3 regions of the Synechococcus sp. GEYO genome follow, and region 3 is predicted to be linked to each of the others. Evidence: predicted binding sites of a transcription regulator. Region 3 holds the regulator's gene; each other region holds the start of a gene.
The links. Region 3 encodes NtcA, which controls nitrogen genes in cyanobacteria. Its sites were predicted from a motif close to GTANCNNNNGNTAC; they were not measured.
Positions count from the first base shown of each region.

Region 1: DXY37_RS07455 (DUF4278 domain-containing protein) is a predicted target of NtcA. The motif match lies at 1,916-1,929, and genes of this name have one in related genera.
Region 2: DXY37_RS06300 (anthranilate phosphoribosyltransferase family protein) is a predicted target of NtcA. The motif match lies at 2,641-2,654, and genes of this name have one in related genera.

Region 1 covers NZ_UCNL01000008.1:66,088-70,674, reverse strand. The annotation lists gene DXY37_RS13315 (hypothetical protein) at 51-206, opposite strand; gene DXY37_RS07460 (thermonuclease family protein) at 726-1,106, opposite strand; gene DXY37_RS07455 (DUF4278 domain-containing protein) at 1,662-1,832, opposite strand; gene DXY37_RS13680 (hypothetical protein) at 2,023-2,154, opposite strand; gene DXY37_RS07450 (hypothetical protein) at 2,284-2,580, opposite strand; gene DXY37_RS07445 (hypothetical protein) at 2,580-2,837, opposite strand; gene DXY37_RS07440 (SDR family oxidoreductase) at 2,934-3,701, shown strand; gene dnaG (DNA primase) at 3,703-4,587, opposite strand, start outside.
Region 2 covers NZ_UCNL01000007.1:245,724-250,310, reverse strand. The annotation lists gene DXY37_RS06310 (MFS transporter) at 1-1,092, opposite strand, end outside; gene DXY37_RS06305 (GNAT family N-acetyltransferase) at 1,091-1,558, shown strand; gene DXY37_RS06300 (anthranilate phosphoribosyltransferase family protein) at 1,519-2,589, opposite strand; gene DXY37_RS13305 (hypothetical protein) at 2,745-3,056, opposite strand; gene cynS (cyanase) at 3,007-3,459, shown strand; gene DXY37_RS06285 (HEAT repeat domain-containing protein) at 3,532-4,251, opposite strand; gene DXY37_RS06280 (formate/nitrite transporter family protein) at 4,274-4,587, opposite strand, start outside.
Region 3 covers NZ_UCNL01000013.1:36,799-41,385, forward strand. The annotation lists gene dcd (dCTP deaminase) at 1-154, opposite strand, end outside; gene DXY37_RS12080 (cob(I)yrinic acid a,c-diamide adenosyltransferase) at 154-762, opposite strand; gene rph (ribonuclease PH) at 906-1,631, shown strand; gene ntcA (global nitrogen regulator NtcA) at 1,707-2,441, shown strand; gene DXY37_RS12095 (DUF3084 domain-containing protein) at 2,500-3,711, shown strand; gene DXY37_RS12100 (resolvase) at 3,708-4,145, shown strand; gene DXY37_RS12105 (DUF3146 family protein) at 4,123-4,380, opposite strand; gene pth (aminoacyl-tRNA hydrolase) at 4,380-4,587, opposite strand, start outside.

The DNA.
Region 1 (4,587 bases), on a different contig from region 3:
GATCGACGTTTCATGGCTCACTCAACGATTTTCACTGAATTTCTCTTATCTCACGAAAAACTCTCCACAACTGAGCCAATCGTCGATGCAAGAATAAAAAATGTACTCACAGCGATAAAAACTCCAATGAGAACTGTTGGATTAACATCGCTGACCGCTTCTTCACTCAGAGCCTGAGTGTTGACATTAGCAAGCTTGTCTTCCATACAAATCATTCTTACTATCCTCAGTTTACAAGATAAAACCGTTGGATATTAACAGCGGCAATCAAGATAACCAAAAGGCATGGCCGCCGTTAAGATTGATCGAACTAAAAGAAGCATTCGCGATCGTTCAATGTTGGATTATGTAAGTTGCTTCACAAAACAACAACAAGGCTGCCAGTTGTTGTTGTTTTGAATGATTGATTGAGAATTAAAGCTACTTTAGGGTTGACCAGAATACCCTTTCACTGCCTGAGTGAATCTTGAGGCTTCAGTGATCACTGCATGGGGGGGGATCAGCCTGACCGGAGTCAGTGGTTGGTGCAATTTCGGCAGGTCAAAACTTGCGGAGCTCACGCTGCCGTCCAGTCCTCGACGGGCGCTGAATTGAATCCTGCTGACCAGTTGTCGTTTCTGCTGATGGCATGTCGTTGTCGCAGCGAGGTTCTTTGATTGCCAGAAAAATGACAGCAACGGCAAGCAGTGCAACAGCAATCGAATGAATCGGCGCAGTTTTGTTGTTCATGAGGCCCAAGAACATTGGTCTGCGTAACGCCAATCGATCCGGGCATATCCACTGGAAATCATGACCAACTGCACATTCATCTCGTCGACAAACAGCTCAGCGACAGTCCGGCCATAACGGTCGATCGTGATGCGTCGAAGCCCGACGGATCGTCCCACAACCATCCCGCGAAGGTGATCCCGGGCAGCCCTCGCGGGAACAGGATCAGCCCGTTTTCCCCTCAGTTCAGGGGTATCGATGCAGGCCAGCCGAATCCTCTCGCCATCGGTTGTTCGGCAGGTATCACCGTCGTAGCAGTCGCTGATGGTCACACTCTCAGGAGCTGCCGTTTGAGCTGGCGATGCAAGCATCACCGTCGCCAGCAACTGGATTGCCATCGATCGAAGCTGCATCAGATCTGGCCTGCATCTGAGCTTGAGCAAGCCATTTCCACTATTGGGGGTTTTGCCATCCAAGGCAATGCGCGATTCGACCGATGCCAAAAACGCCTCTGCGGGTGGAGAGTGAGGCCACGCAATCGGAGGAACCAAGCTTGGTCGACACTCCACCTGAGCAGATCGCAGAAGCAGACTGACTTCTGGCCCCTGCTCCAACAGTCTCAACAATAACCTGGGTTGGTCGTTTGGTTAGGTACACATCAGATACGTCACGCCAATCGACGCTCCACTCGCACCGCCCTAGGTGCCCTCGGAGACAACGACCCGACACCTAGAGCGCATGGCCCCAGGGCGCCTCTAGCCAGAAGCTTCGACCCCTTCCTTTCTCGACAAGCGATGGGTTGAACAATGCACAAACGAGCGACTTAGGCCGTCTTTCCACCGGGAAGGGCGGCCTTCCTCTTTGGTCCGATCACTCGAAGCGCGGCATCAGATTCAGAGCTGGGCAATAAAAATGCCTCGCCAAAGCGAGGCATCTCATCAATTGTCGCTAGATCATCTGGCGTAGAAGACACCGCGATAAGCAAGCTGGGGGTGAAGCTCACGAGCTGCCTTCTGGCGACGAGCGTTGTAGTGCTCGCGCCGGTAGGTGAGTTCAACACACTGCTTTTGCACAGCAGTGTGTTGAGGGGTGTAGGTCTGACCTCTGTAAATAAGAGCTGTCATGGATGGTTCCTCGAAGCAAGTTCAGGTCCCCGTTCCTTGGCCTGAATCGAACTGCGCCTCTCCGAAAAGAGGTGAACGTGTTGGTAGCTGTTACTACAGACGTTTTATAAGACAACTCTCAAGGGGTTGGTCGTTCGAGTGGATACAAAACGGACCAATTCCCCCTGCACCGGCAGCTTCACTGGTTTGGTCAGATATGGGGATAGGCATTTGCCAAGCCCCAAACCGCCAAGGCTGTAATCGAGGCAAAGGTCATGGCCGCCCAGGCCGCTGTACTCGAGCTGGAGCTTTTCGACAGTGGCAGTTGAATTTTGCGGGCCATCAAATCACAGTTCAATCATCTCCGTAGTGGCTCATTCCATCCCCGATCGCCAGTTATATCAGTGAGCCCTAACCATTGAGGCTTTCAATCAAGAGAGCAGCTGGTTTTTAGAAAGCTTCAGGTCTTTGATTAGACAGGGCAAACCAACTGCACCGCATTGGATCTTGAGGAGAACAAGAGCACAAAATTGTCGCCATGGCCATTTAATCCAGTTTGCTCACGCAGCAAATCAGTACTGGCCAGAGCCAGGCCACAGGTCTCGCAAAACAACACCGGCAATGTTGCAGCACTGCCCTGCATGGCCTGAAGGTCTAAAGCCTGCCGAACTGCACGCTGCGATCGTTCAAGACCGAGTCGCTCCACCAGAGCAGGCCAGAGATCGTTCACCGGTGCGCTGGCCGCGAAATCAACGGATGGATGAGACATCAGACAGGCAGCTGTTCAATCGCCACCACAATCATCTGCGGTGAAACCTCAATCACATCCAGAGGATCCTGGTTATCGAGATAAGCCTCGAATGACGAAAAACGTTCAATCCGGGGAGCCGCCTCCTTCGCTGCACAGGCCGCAATCCAGTCGTTGTCGTCAGGCTTGACGGTCACATAGGCCTGCAAAGCCTCCTCCAGGTCACCGCCATCACCGATGCCCTCCCCATGCCAGAACGCTTCGAAGAATTCAGACATCGGACACGGGGAACGACCGTTTTGATCATGACTCCGACCCGAGCCGCTGCCCAGTGCCTAGACGCTCAAGAATGGGGATAAAGGACGCGCAGAACGATGCAGGATTCGCTGTTCAGGCTTGATGGTCAGGTGGCACTAGTCACGGGATGCCGCAGAGGCATTGGCCAAGCCATGGCGGATGCACTGGCTGAAGCAGGAGCCGACATTGTTGGAATCAGCGCCTCACTCAACCCTGACAACAGTGAGGTGGGAGACGTGATTCGCAAGCGTGGCCGTCGATTTTCTGGTTTTCGCTGCGACCTCAGCGACCGCAATGCTGTTGACAGCGTGCTCGAACAGGTTCTGAGCCAACATCCAGTCATCGACGTGCTGGTGAACAATGCCGGCATCGTGCGTCGGGCGCCGGCAGAGAAACACAGCGATGAGCTCTGGGACACGGTGCTGGAAGTCAACCTCAGTGCACAGTTCAGAGTGAGTCGCCGGATCGGAACGCTGATGCTGGAGCGAGGCAAGGGCAGCATCATTTCCACCGCCTCGATCCTTAGTGATCAGGGTGGATTGAATGTGGCCAGCTACGCCGCCAGCAAAGCAGGCCTGGCCAACCTCACGCGCTCACTGGCCAATGAATGGGCTGGACGCGGCGTAAGGGTGAACGCCATTGCACCCGGATACGTGAAAACGGAAATGACCGAAGCGCTGCAGTCGGATCCACTGAGATCCAGGCAGATTCTGGAACGCATCCCCGCTGGTCGCCTGGGATCACCTGATGACCTGCGCGGCCCGGTGGTGTTTCTCGCCAGTAATGCCTCGCGCTACGTGAATGGAGAGACATTGGTCGTGGATGGCGGTTGGATGGGTCGTTAACTCAACCGTTGACTGAAGCTGCAGGTTCGGAGCTGGTGTCCGAGGCATAGCCGGCACAGCGCTGTTGATCGAGATGTTGGATGTGTCGACGTTCGGTGTAATACAGCTCCTGAAAACGCAGGGCTTCAGCGTTGAGGTCATCGAACATGGTGTGGATGCGCTGCTCCATATCGACTTCCATCTCAACAGCAGGAGCTGACTGCTCCTCTTTCTCCTGCTCGATTAAGACGGCAATGCAACGCTCCAGAGTTTGCAGACGCTGGCCAGTCCAGGCTTCCAGCAAATGCCGGCAACGTTTATTGCTCTTCTGACGTTCAAGCATCGCTGCCGTTCCACGCAGCTGATCCATCGGCCGGGCCAAGGCAACACGCTGCAATTCATCCGGTTCGAGCAGTGGCGTCAGACGCGTCACCAGATCACTGTTGTCCAGCAGGAGCTGATCCGTGAGCAGTCGGGGCAGATCGAGGTCTGCCAATTCGTCGCCGCGATCCTCACCGCGACAGATCGCTTCCAGACGCACACTGCCAAGATTGCCTTCCTCTAGATCCGTGATGCCAGACCAGAGCAGACGATGATGCTGCAGCGCGAAATCCTCGAGCTCCCGACTCCTCAGTTCCTGGCGGATGCCAGCCCGATGGGACGGGCAATGCAAATAGAGCAGAAGGATCTCAGCTTCTGAACGTTCACGCTGGGAAGCTTCGCCAGCCTTCTCATGTCGGCTGGAGCGGCCGTGCCAGCGCTGACCTTGAACCTGCTGGCGGAGATCGTCTTCAAGCTGTAAAGCCAGACGGCCCTGCCCACCGCTGAGGCGCTCGGCCACCTGCTGGATGTAGTGGGTGCGGATGGCGGATTGGGGAAGCTTGCCCAGCAACGCAACCAGCGAAGC
Region 2 (4,587 bases), on a different contig from region 3:
CTGTCCCTCCGAGTCGAGGCGGCGCGACACAAGACTGCGCAGGCTCGGGGTGACCAGGCCTGTTCCGGTGGCGAGGATGGCCACGGAACTGAACACGCCGATCTGAGCCTGTTGAGGTGATGTTGAGGGAATCAGCAGGCATCCAAGGATCACCAAGCCCAGACCGATCAGGGTCAGTTTCCATTCTCCGAGTTGTTTCACGAGGGGACCGATCAGGCCTCCCTGCACCACGGTGGCCACCACGCCCACAATTAGGAAGGCGGTTGTGGCGAGCTCTGGCCCCCAGTTGAAGCGCTGTTTGAAATAGAGCACCAGGATGGCGGTGAAGCCGTTGAAGGCCAGAAAGAACAGGAAGAAGCTGAGACAGAGTCGCCCGACAGCGGGGTTGCCAATCACCTTGGCGATCTGGGCGAAGGGGTTGAGGTCTCGTTTGCGCGGCATGGCTTGGCGCGCCGAGCGGGGATGGGTCTCCGGAAGCAAACCCAGCACCACCAGCAGGTTGAACAGGGCGAAACCGGTGGCCACCCAGATCGGCACGGTCACGTTGATGCGGGCTAGCTGTCCTCCCACGAACGGTCCGATGATGAAGCCGAGACCAAAGGCCACCCCGATCAAGCCGAAAGCGCGTGCCCGTTGTTCCTCGGGAGTGATATCAGCCAGCACTGCTCCAGCGGTGGCTGCGGTTCCGCCGCTCACACCATCGATGAGGCGAGCGCCGAACAGCAGCATCAGCGGCAAAGTGGCGCCCTTGGGCCAGTCCATGCTCACGGTAAGGGCGAACAGGCCCAGACCCAGTACCGAGCCTGCAACGCAGGTGGCGATCACGGGCCGGCGGCCGAAGCGATCACTGAGGGCTCCGATTAGGGGTGTGGCAGCAAACTGCGCGAGTGCGTAGCTGCCGGCTAGCAGACCCAGTGTGCGCCCATCGGCGTTGAAGCTCGCCAGTAGGAATGGCAGCAATGGGAAGACGATGCTTTCGCTGAGTCGGTCATTGAGCAGCGTCAGAAAGGCGCTGAGCAGAGTGGGGACACGTGGTTGCTGCAAGGCAGCCGCTGGGCAGGTGAGACTCACATTCCCATAGGCACTGGCCATGGTCCTGCGTTTGATCGTTCCAGATGACGAGATTCTTCTCCGGGAGATCTATGCCGATGCCATCGAGAGTCAGGCTCCACAGTTGTATTCGGATCAGCAGGTGAAGTCCTGGGCAGCACTCGCCTGGTTGCCGGGTGTGCTGGATCAAACCCTGAAGCAGGGTTCCGGCTGGATCAGTGGTGAGGATGCCGCTTTTGCGATGCGTTACCCGCAGGACCGGCTTGCTCTTCTCTATTGCCGGGGCCGTGCGGCACGTCAGGGCCACGGCAAAGCGCTACTAGAGAGACTTGAAGCCGATGCGATCGCGGATGGCGTCAGATTTCTGCGCACCGAAGCCAGTCAGTTCAGTCGTCCGTTGTTTGAGCGCTATGGCTGGAGCCTGGTTGCTCCGGAAACGATCACGATCGCTGGAGTGCCCTTTGAGCGCTATCGGATGCACAAAGCACTGGGCAAGCTGCGTAGCTGATCAAGCTGATCAAGGGCCCGACCCTGTTCCAGCACTGTGGTCGCCCGCTCAATCCCCGAGTCAAGACTCTCGCTCAGGCCAGCATTCCAGAGGTAGGCACCCGCATTCCAGCGCAGAGCTTCGCTGAGGGGACCACGGTTGCTGAGCGCTTCGAGGGCCTGGCTCTTCCAGGTGCTCTCCGACGACCACTCCACGTCTGCGTTGTGGCATCCGTGATCGCGGGGGTGAAGGATCAGACGTTCAGCCTGACCATCGCGGACACGGGCTGTGATGCAGGCCCGACCGATGGGAAGATCTGTTCCTCCTTCCAGGCCTTTCACAGTGAGCAGGTCGGTTTCGCCTGCAAGTCTGAGCGCTTCCCAGGCCCGGCTTTCGGTTGGTGGGTGCACAAACCCACTCACCAGAAGGTGGTCTCCCTGGTGGGCCGTCCATAGGAGCTCGAGGCTGGCCACGGGAGGCCGTTTTCCCAGTTCTTCCCGGTAATGAATCAGTGTTTCCGCGATCGCGAAATGATCCGGTTGATGAATGAGCGCGAAGCCATGTGTGTTGAATCCTTCCTGAACAGTGCTCAGGGGCATTCCACCCAGATTCAGATCCAGAAGGCGGAACAGATCGATGGCTGTGATGCCGTATTTGATCGGCATGCGGTCACCCCCCTGCAGCACGACCGGTTGACCGCAAGCCACCAGCACAAGGCTGGTGAGTGGGTAGATGGGCGCAGTTCTGGTCCGACCGTCAAATGGCATGCCGAAGCAGAGCGGTCTTCTCTGATCGGCAGGGCTGTGAACAACGGGCCCCATCGATCGATAGGTGTCGAGCATGCCGGTGAGCTCTTGGGGCTCCGGCCGGCGTATGCGGTGCGCAATCAGGAAAGCGCCAATTTGTGCCGGCGTGGCCTCCTCCCTGAGCATGAGTGCCAAAGCATCGGCAGCTTCCTCTCGACTCAAGCCTTTGCTGGTGTGTTCGCCGCTACCGACTTTGCGTAGGTGCTGTTTAAAGCGCTCGCGGCCAGTGCCGACAGTGCTTGTCAAGGGCCTTACCAACGCTTCATGCAGTGTTCTGCAGCGAGGTCACTTTCAGGGGTAGCGATTGCTACCGATCGCTTCACGTAAGCATCGAGAGCCCTTCGAACCGTCCATGTTGAGGATGGCTGGGGTTATGGCGCCCATCGGCGTAATAGAGACGCTCAAGTACCAAACTTGTGGTGACGCTTGAGTTGTGATTCTGGTGATTCAGCAGTGTCGCGAGTGTGCGAAAAAGAGTGTTCATCGATCACACGATCAGCGAATTCAATAGAGCAGTTCTGAATCGATCGAGATGTAGTCAATGCATCCAAAATAGGTTTTGGTTTTGGTTGCCTTTGTAGCTGTTTTCTGCTGCAAGGCGCGACAGTCTCTTTTTCGATTTCAGTATTGTTTATGACTGTTTCGCCCATGTCCACGCCATCATTGGCGGCCCCATCGCCCTCCACATTGACCGCCTCGTTGATGGCTGCCAAAAAGGCGAAAGGGATGAGTTTCGCGGATCTTGAGGCGGCTCTTGGGCTTGATGAGGTGTGGATTGCTTCTCTGTTCTATGGACAGGCCACAGCCTCTGCCGATGAGGCGGAGAAGCTGGCGTCCTTACTGTCGTTGGACCCCGCAATCACAGCTGCGATTCAGGAGTTTCCGACCAAAGGCAGTCTTGAGCCTGTGATTCCAACCGATCCCCTGATCTATCGCTTTTACGAGATCATGCAGGTGTATGGCATGCCCCTGAAGGATGTGATTCAGGAAAAGTTTGGAGATGGAATCATGAGTGCTATCGATTTCACCCTGGATGTGGACAAAATTGAAGATCCGAAGGGTGATCGGGTTCAGATTACGATGTGCGGAAAGTTTTTGCCCTACAAAAAGTGGTGATTTCACTTTTTGGTTTTCACTGAAGTCATGCAATAAAGTTTTAAGCCCGACATTTGTCGGGCTTTTGTTTGCTCAGGTTCGAAATTGCTGTTGCAATTGTTGGCAGGCCAATTGTTTGCGTGATTCACTGCTGAGCGTTTGGCTCAGCTCTTTTAGCCAACGTTGACTGATCGGAGTTGCGATGCAGCCAAGGGCACGGAACGCAGCAGCAGCGACATCGTCGGATCCGGTTTTGCACAGATTCGATAGGCGTTCACTGATCACCGCCCCATCCCTGCGTTGCAACACCCGAATCGTGGCGATCACCACTGGATCGCGGAAATCGTTGAGGGGTTCAGTGCACAACTTGAGTAATTCCTCGTCGCTCAGGCTATGAGCGCGGAAACCCACTAACTGCAATCCCGCCAAGCGATGATGTTGTCCGGGGTGATGCAAACACTCCTTCACCACATGTTCTGGAACATCTGCACCCCAGCAAGACAAAGCCTCAAGGATGCACAGGTTGAGTTCAGCTAATTCGGAGCTGTTTTTGAGTTGATCAAGCAGCCAGTCTCTCGCTGCTTGCTGGTGGCACAGTCCAGCTGCCAGCACAAGATCGGGAAGTGCTCCATGCTGCTGAATCAATTGTTCAATGATTGGCCAGCCTTGTTCAGCCAGCATTCCAAGTTTTTCGCAGAGCGCACGGCGTAGCTCAACTGAAAAGCTGGGAGAGTAAACCTCCCCCAGCCATTCGGGCTCCAAAGGAGCACGTCGTGATTTTGAAAGCCGTTCCCAGAGAACGGCTTCATTCACGGGTAGAGACACAGAACATCAATCAGCGGGCGCCAAGCTCAGCGGCCAGCTCGCGTTCCAGTTTGTCATCATGTTCGCTTGGCAGCACGTTACCGATGTTGGTGCGGTGGGTGCTGTAAAAGAGCATGCCGATGAACACCATGCCGCCAATGATGTTGCCAATGGTGACGGGCAGGAAGTTCCAGAAAATGCACTTCCAGAAGGGAACTCCAGATCCGAGGATTGGCCCTGCGGTGTGCAGAAACTGATTCACCACAATGTGCTCCATTCCCATTGATTGGAATGCTGTGATGGGTAGCCAGCAAGCCAGAATCTTTCCAGGCACACTTTTACTCA
Region 3 (4,587 bases):
ACAACCGCAGGTCGTAGCCATATGAGGAACATCCGAAGCTGAGCACAGGTGCCAGCTTCTGCTCAGGGTCGAGATGGCGAATCAACCCTTTCTGGAAGGGTTCGAGCATGCCAGCGGCAGCCTGTTCAGTGATCCAACGGTCATTTTTGAGCATCAGAAACCTTTGCGCAGTTCCGTCACTTGGTCGGCTAATCCCATGAGAGAGTCCGGAATCGACGGTCCTGTGATGATCACATCCATGGAACCAGGACGTGCATCCAGGCCTTCACGAACCTCAGATTCGTTGAGGTAGCCGAGATCTATGGCCAAGCCAAGTTCATCCAAAACCAACTGATCAAGATCGCCGCTAGCCAGGTGGCGACGACAGATCTGCCAGACCGCTTGGACAGCATCCACAGTTGTGGGGTCTGCTGAGCTGGCCTGATCCGAAAGACATCCCATCACAGCAGGTCTCATCCAGACCATGCGATCGCAAAGAGTGATCGCCGCATTAGGGCCCTGAGCCACACCACCTTTGAGGAACTGCATCACTGCAACACGACTACCAAGCCCAGCAGAACGCAAGGCTTGACTCAAAACTGTCCCGAAACTTCCTCGATAAGGGGCGGTATGCACATGCAACTGCCCTTCTGGAGCCACCAGATGCAGGGGCTGCTGTGGCTGGAGCGATGGCAGAGGATGCAAACCCGCACGGTTCAGAACCCGATGATCGGCACCGCTCTGCTGGCGGGGTCGATGGCTTGGGCTCAGGCTGGCGGTCATCTCGGTCGCTTCCATGTGACTGGAATCGAATCGACCCAGCGGAATTTGAATCTAGCGGCGAAAGCGCAAATCACAATCCCTTTGACACCATCCCTGGTGTCTCTACGCCAACTGGCAGGCTCAAGATCCCGATCCGGTTCCCCATGAACGAGACCCAGCGCAACGATGGCCGCCAACCCGCCGACCTCAGGTCCTTCTCGATCGACTGGGATCCCATGGGCTTCGCTCTGAGCTCTGTGATAGTGCACACCGGACGCACCACCGTGCTCTGCAGCGTCTGCCATGAAGAAGGCGTCCCGCGCTGGCGACGGGATCAGGGCCTGGGATGGCTCAGCGCTGAATATCGCCTGCTGCCGGGATCCACCCCTGATCGCCAGCGCAGGGAACTGATGAAACTGTCAGGACGTACCCAGGAGATCCAGCGCCTGATCGGCCGCAGTCTTCGCGCGGCAATCGACATGAAGGCGTTGGGTGAGAACACCCTGCTGATCGACTGCGATGTGATTCAGGCGGATGCGGGAACACGGACTGCAGCGATTACGGGGGCATGGCTCGCCCTGCAAAAGGCCTGCGAGCGGTTGGTTGCACAAGGTCGCATCAGCACTCATCCGGTCATCAACCAGGTGGCGGCTGTCTCTGTGGGACTGATCGAGGGGCATGCTCTGCTGGACTTGGACTACAGCGAAGACAGTCGGGCAGATGTGGATCTCAATGTGGTGATGAACAACTCCGGCGACCTATTGGAGTTGCAGGGCACTGCCGAAGGTGCACCATTCAGTCGCCAGCAGCTCAACAGCCTTCTGGACCTTGCCGAACCAGGGTTGACGCAGCTCATGGCTGCACAGCTGGATGCGCTCCATGAAGACTGAGCCAGGAGAACCGTGTTCGTTGCTACAGGGTGACCGCGCATCGCTCCTTAACTTCCCCGCATTGATGCGTTGGTCATGGCCGAAGTAATGCGCGGCTTTAGTCGGACTGCTCCCCAGCCTGGGCGTTCTGCAGAAACAAGCCTGACCAATGCGCCCAACCCTGCCAGCCGCACCCTGCTGGAAGTGATCCGTGATCTGGAAGGTGCCAGCACCGAAATGGTGGAACGGAACAAGACCATCTTTTTCCCAGGAGACCCGGCCGAGCGCGTCTATCTGATCCGACGAGGAGCTGTGCGTTTATCGAGGGTTTATGAGTCGGGTGAAGAGATCACCGTTGCCCTGCTGAGAGAAAACAGCCTGTTTGGCGTTCTCTCACTGCTCACCGGACATCGCTCCGATCGGTTTTATCACTCCGTGGCCTTCACCAGAGTGGAAATGGTGACAGCCCCAGCGAGCTCTGTACGCCAGGCGATCGAAGCGAACACCAGCGTGGGATTGCTTTTACTTCAGGGTCTCTCCAGCCGAATTCTGCAGACCGAGACGATGATTGAAACCCTCACGCACCGGGACATGTCCTCCCGGTTGGTGAGTTTTCTGCTTGTCCTCTGCAGAGACTTCGGGATGCCTGGCCCCCAGGGCATCACCATTGACCTGCGTTTGTCTCATCAGGCCATCGCTGAAGCGATCGGATCCACGCGTGTCACGATCACGCGTCTACTTGGCGATCTACGCAATTCAGGGCTGGTCGAAATTGACCGCAAGAAGATCACTGTTCTGGATCCGATTGCACTAGCCAAACGTTTCAGTTAACCCCGCGACAGGTGAAGATGGGCAGCACCTCAGCGGCCTGCCGCATGTTTGACGCATCGTGACCGGCTGGCTGCTGCTGCTTTCCCTGCTGATCCTCGGGGGCGTGCTCTCCACTCTTGGTGACCGACTGGGTTCGAGGGTCGGCAAAGCCCGGCTGAGCCTTTTCGGTCTTCGCCCACGTCAAACCGCGGTGGTGATCACTGTGCTCACGGGGAGCCTGATTAGTGCCTTGTCGCTTGGGCTGATGCTGCTGGTGAGCCGCCAGCTGCGCGTTGGTCTGTTTGAACTCAATGACCTCGAAGCCCGCCTGCGCAGCAGCCGCTCAGACCTGAAGGGAAGCCGCAAGGCTCAGCGCAAGGCACGGCAGCAACTCGAAGAGGCTCGGGCCGATGAAATCAAAGCCAGAAAGATCCTGGCGGATGCGCAGGCACGAGCCGGGGAGCTGCGCAGCACACTTCAACCCCTTCAGGAGCAGACACGCCGACTTGAGGCAGAACGGCAGAGACTCAGCCAGGACGTGCGCAACCGCGATGCGGAAATCCAACGCACGGATGATGAACTTCGAGCAGTGCGTCAACGCATCAGCTCAGGCGAAGCGGAGCTCCAGCAATTGGAGAAGAACCTGATAGCGCTGCGACGTGGAGATGTGGCCATCAGCAGTGGCCAGCCGCTGGCCACTGTCACGCTCAAGCTGGATCGTCCTGATCAAGCCCGGCAAGTGATTGACCAGGTGCTGCGGGAAGCCAATCTGCAGGCTTTTCAGAAGGTTCTGCCCGAACAGGCTCCTGATCGTCAGATCATCCTCGTACCCCGCCAGGACATTGAAAGGCTGGAACAAGCCATCCGAAAGCCTGGCACCTGGGTGGTGCTACTGCGCTCAGCGGCCAATGTGTTGCGCGGTGAGAGCGTGGTGTACGCCTTCCCGGATGTACGTCCCAATGTGGCCATCACCATTGAGGGAGAAGTTCTGGCCAAAACCACTCTTGCCAGCCAGGACACGAATCCAGAAGCGGTGCGAAACCTCATCAACCTTCTGCTGGCGTCGACTCTGTCGGAGGTGCGACGAAGAGGGTCCCTGAGTCAAGGCCTTCAATTTGATACCAACGCCGTCAACAGGCTCGCTCGGGAGCTGACCAAGCGCAGCGGTGGACGGGTTGATCTCGAGGCAATTGCGGTGCGGCGTAGTGAAACCGCTGATCCCATTGCCATCGAGCTGCGTCCAAGCCGCCCACTGCGCCCAACATCCACGCTTGAGGAAGAGAGTCCATGAACCGGATCGTCTCGGTTGACCCAGGGCGCAACAAGTGCGGCCTGGTCCTTGTCGATTGCACCAGAGACTGCGTTATCGAAGGGCACGTTGTGGCAACCGAATCGGTGCTGGACACCCTCCAGTGCTGGAGGCAGGACGCACCGATTGAATGCTTGATGCTGGGGAATGGCACAGCCAGCAACAGCTTGAGACACCAGCTTCCTGAAGATCTTCCCGTCAGAGTGGTGGATGAGCGCGGCACCACACTTCAGGCACGCAAGCGCTACTGGCAGCTATGGCCCCCAACAGGATGGCGGCGATTGATGCCCCGAGGCCTGCTGCTGCCCCCCAGCGAACTGGATGCCGTTGCAGCCCTGGTGATTCTTGAATCGGAGCTCGGCCGCAAGATCCTTTGGCCTGGTCCCGCCCCACTCAGAAACGGGCCCGCACAGTGAAGCTGTAGTCACCACCGGCTTCCAACCTGTAGTCGGATTTCACAAGAAAGCGAAGCAAGGCGTCGTGGATCAAGGCTCTGCCCAGGGAGGGCTCCACACTCAACTCCCCCCGATCAAACAACCAGTGGAAGGTCCAGGTGAAGCCACCCGCCTGAACCTCTCCTTGCAGACACTTGTCTCGGAAGCTGTGGTGGTGCACCCGAAGATGAGCCGTCGTGACAGGCAGGCGTGCCATCAGGCCGGATCGCCATCAAGATCAGGCACCAGATTCACAGCATTGATGGCGTTCCCAGCCCGATCCATGCCTTGTCGCTGAATGTGATCGAGGCCGGACAACACTTCCCTCAGTACGTCTTGGAGCAGAGGTTCCTCAGACCGGTTGAACTGACCAAGCACATGGGACACCGTGCGGGCACGCCGTTCCTCAGGATTGCGACCAGGA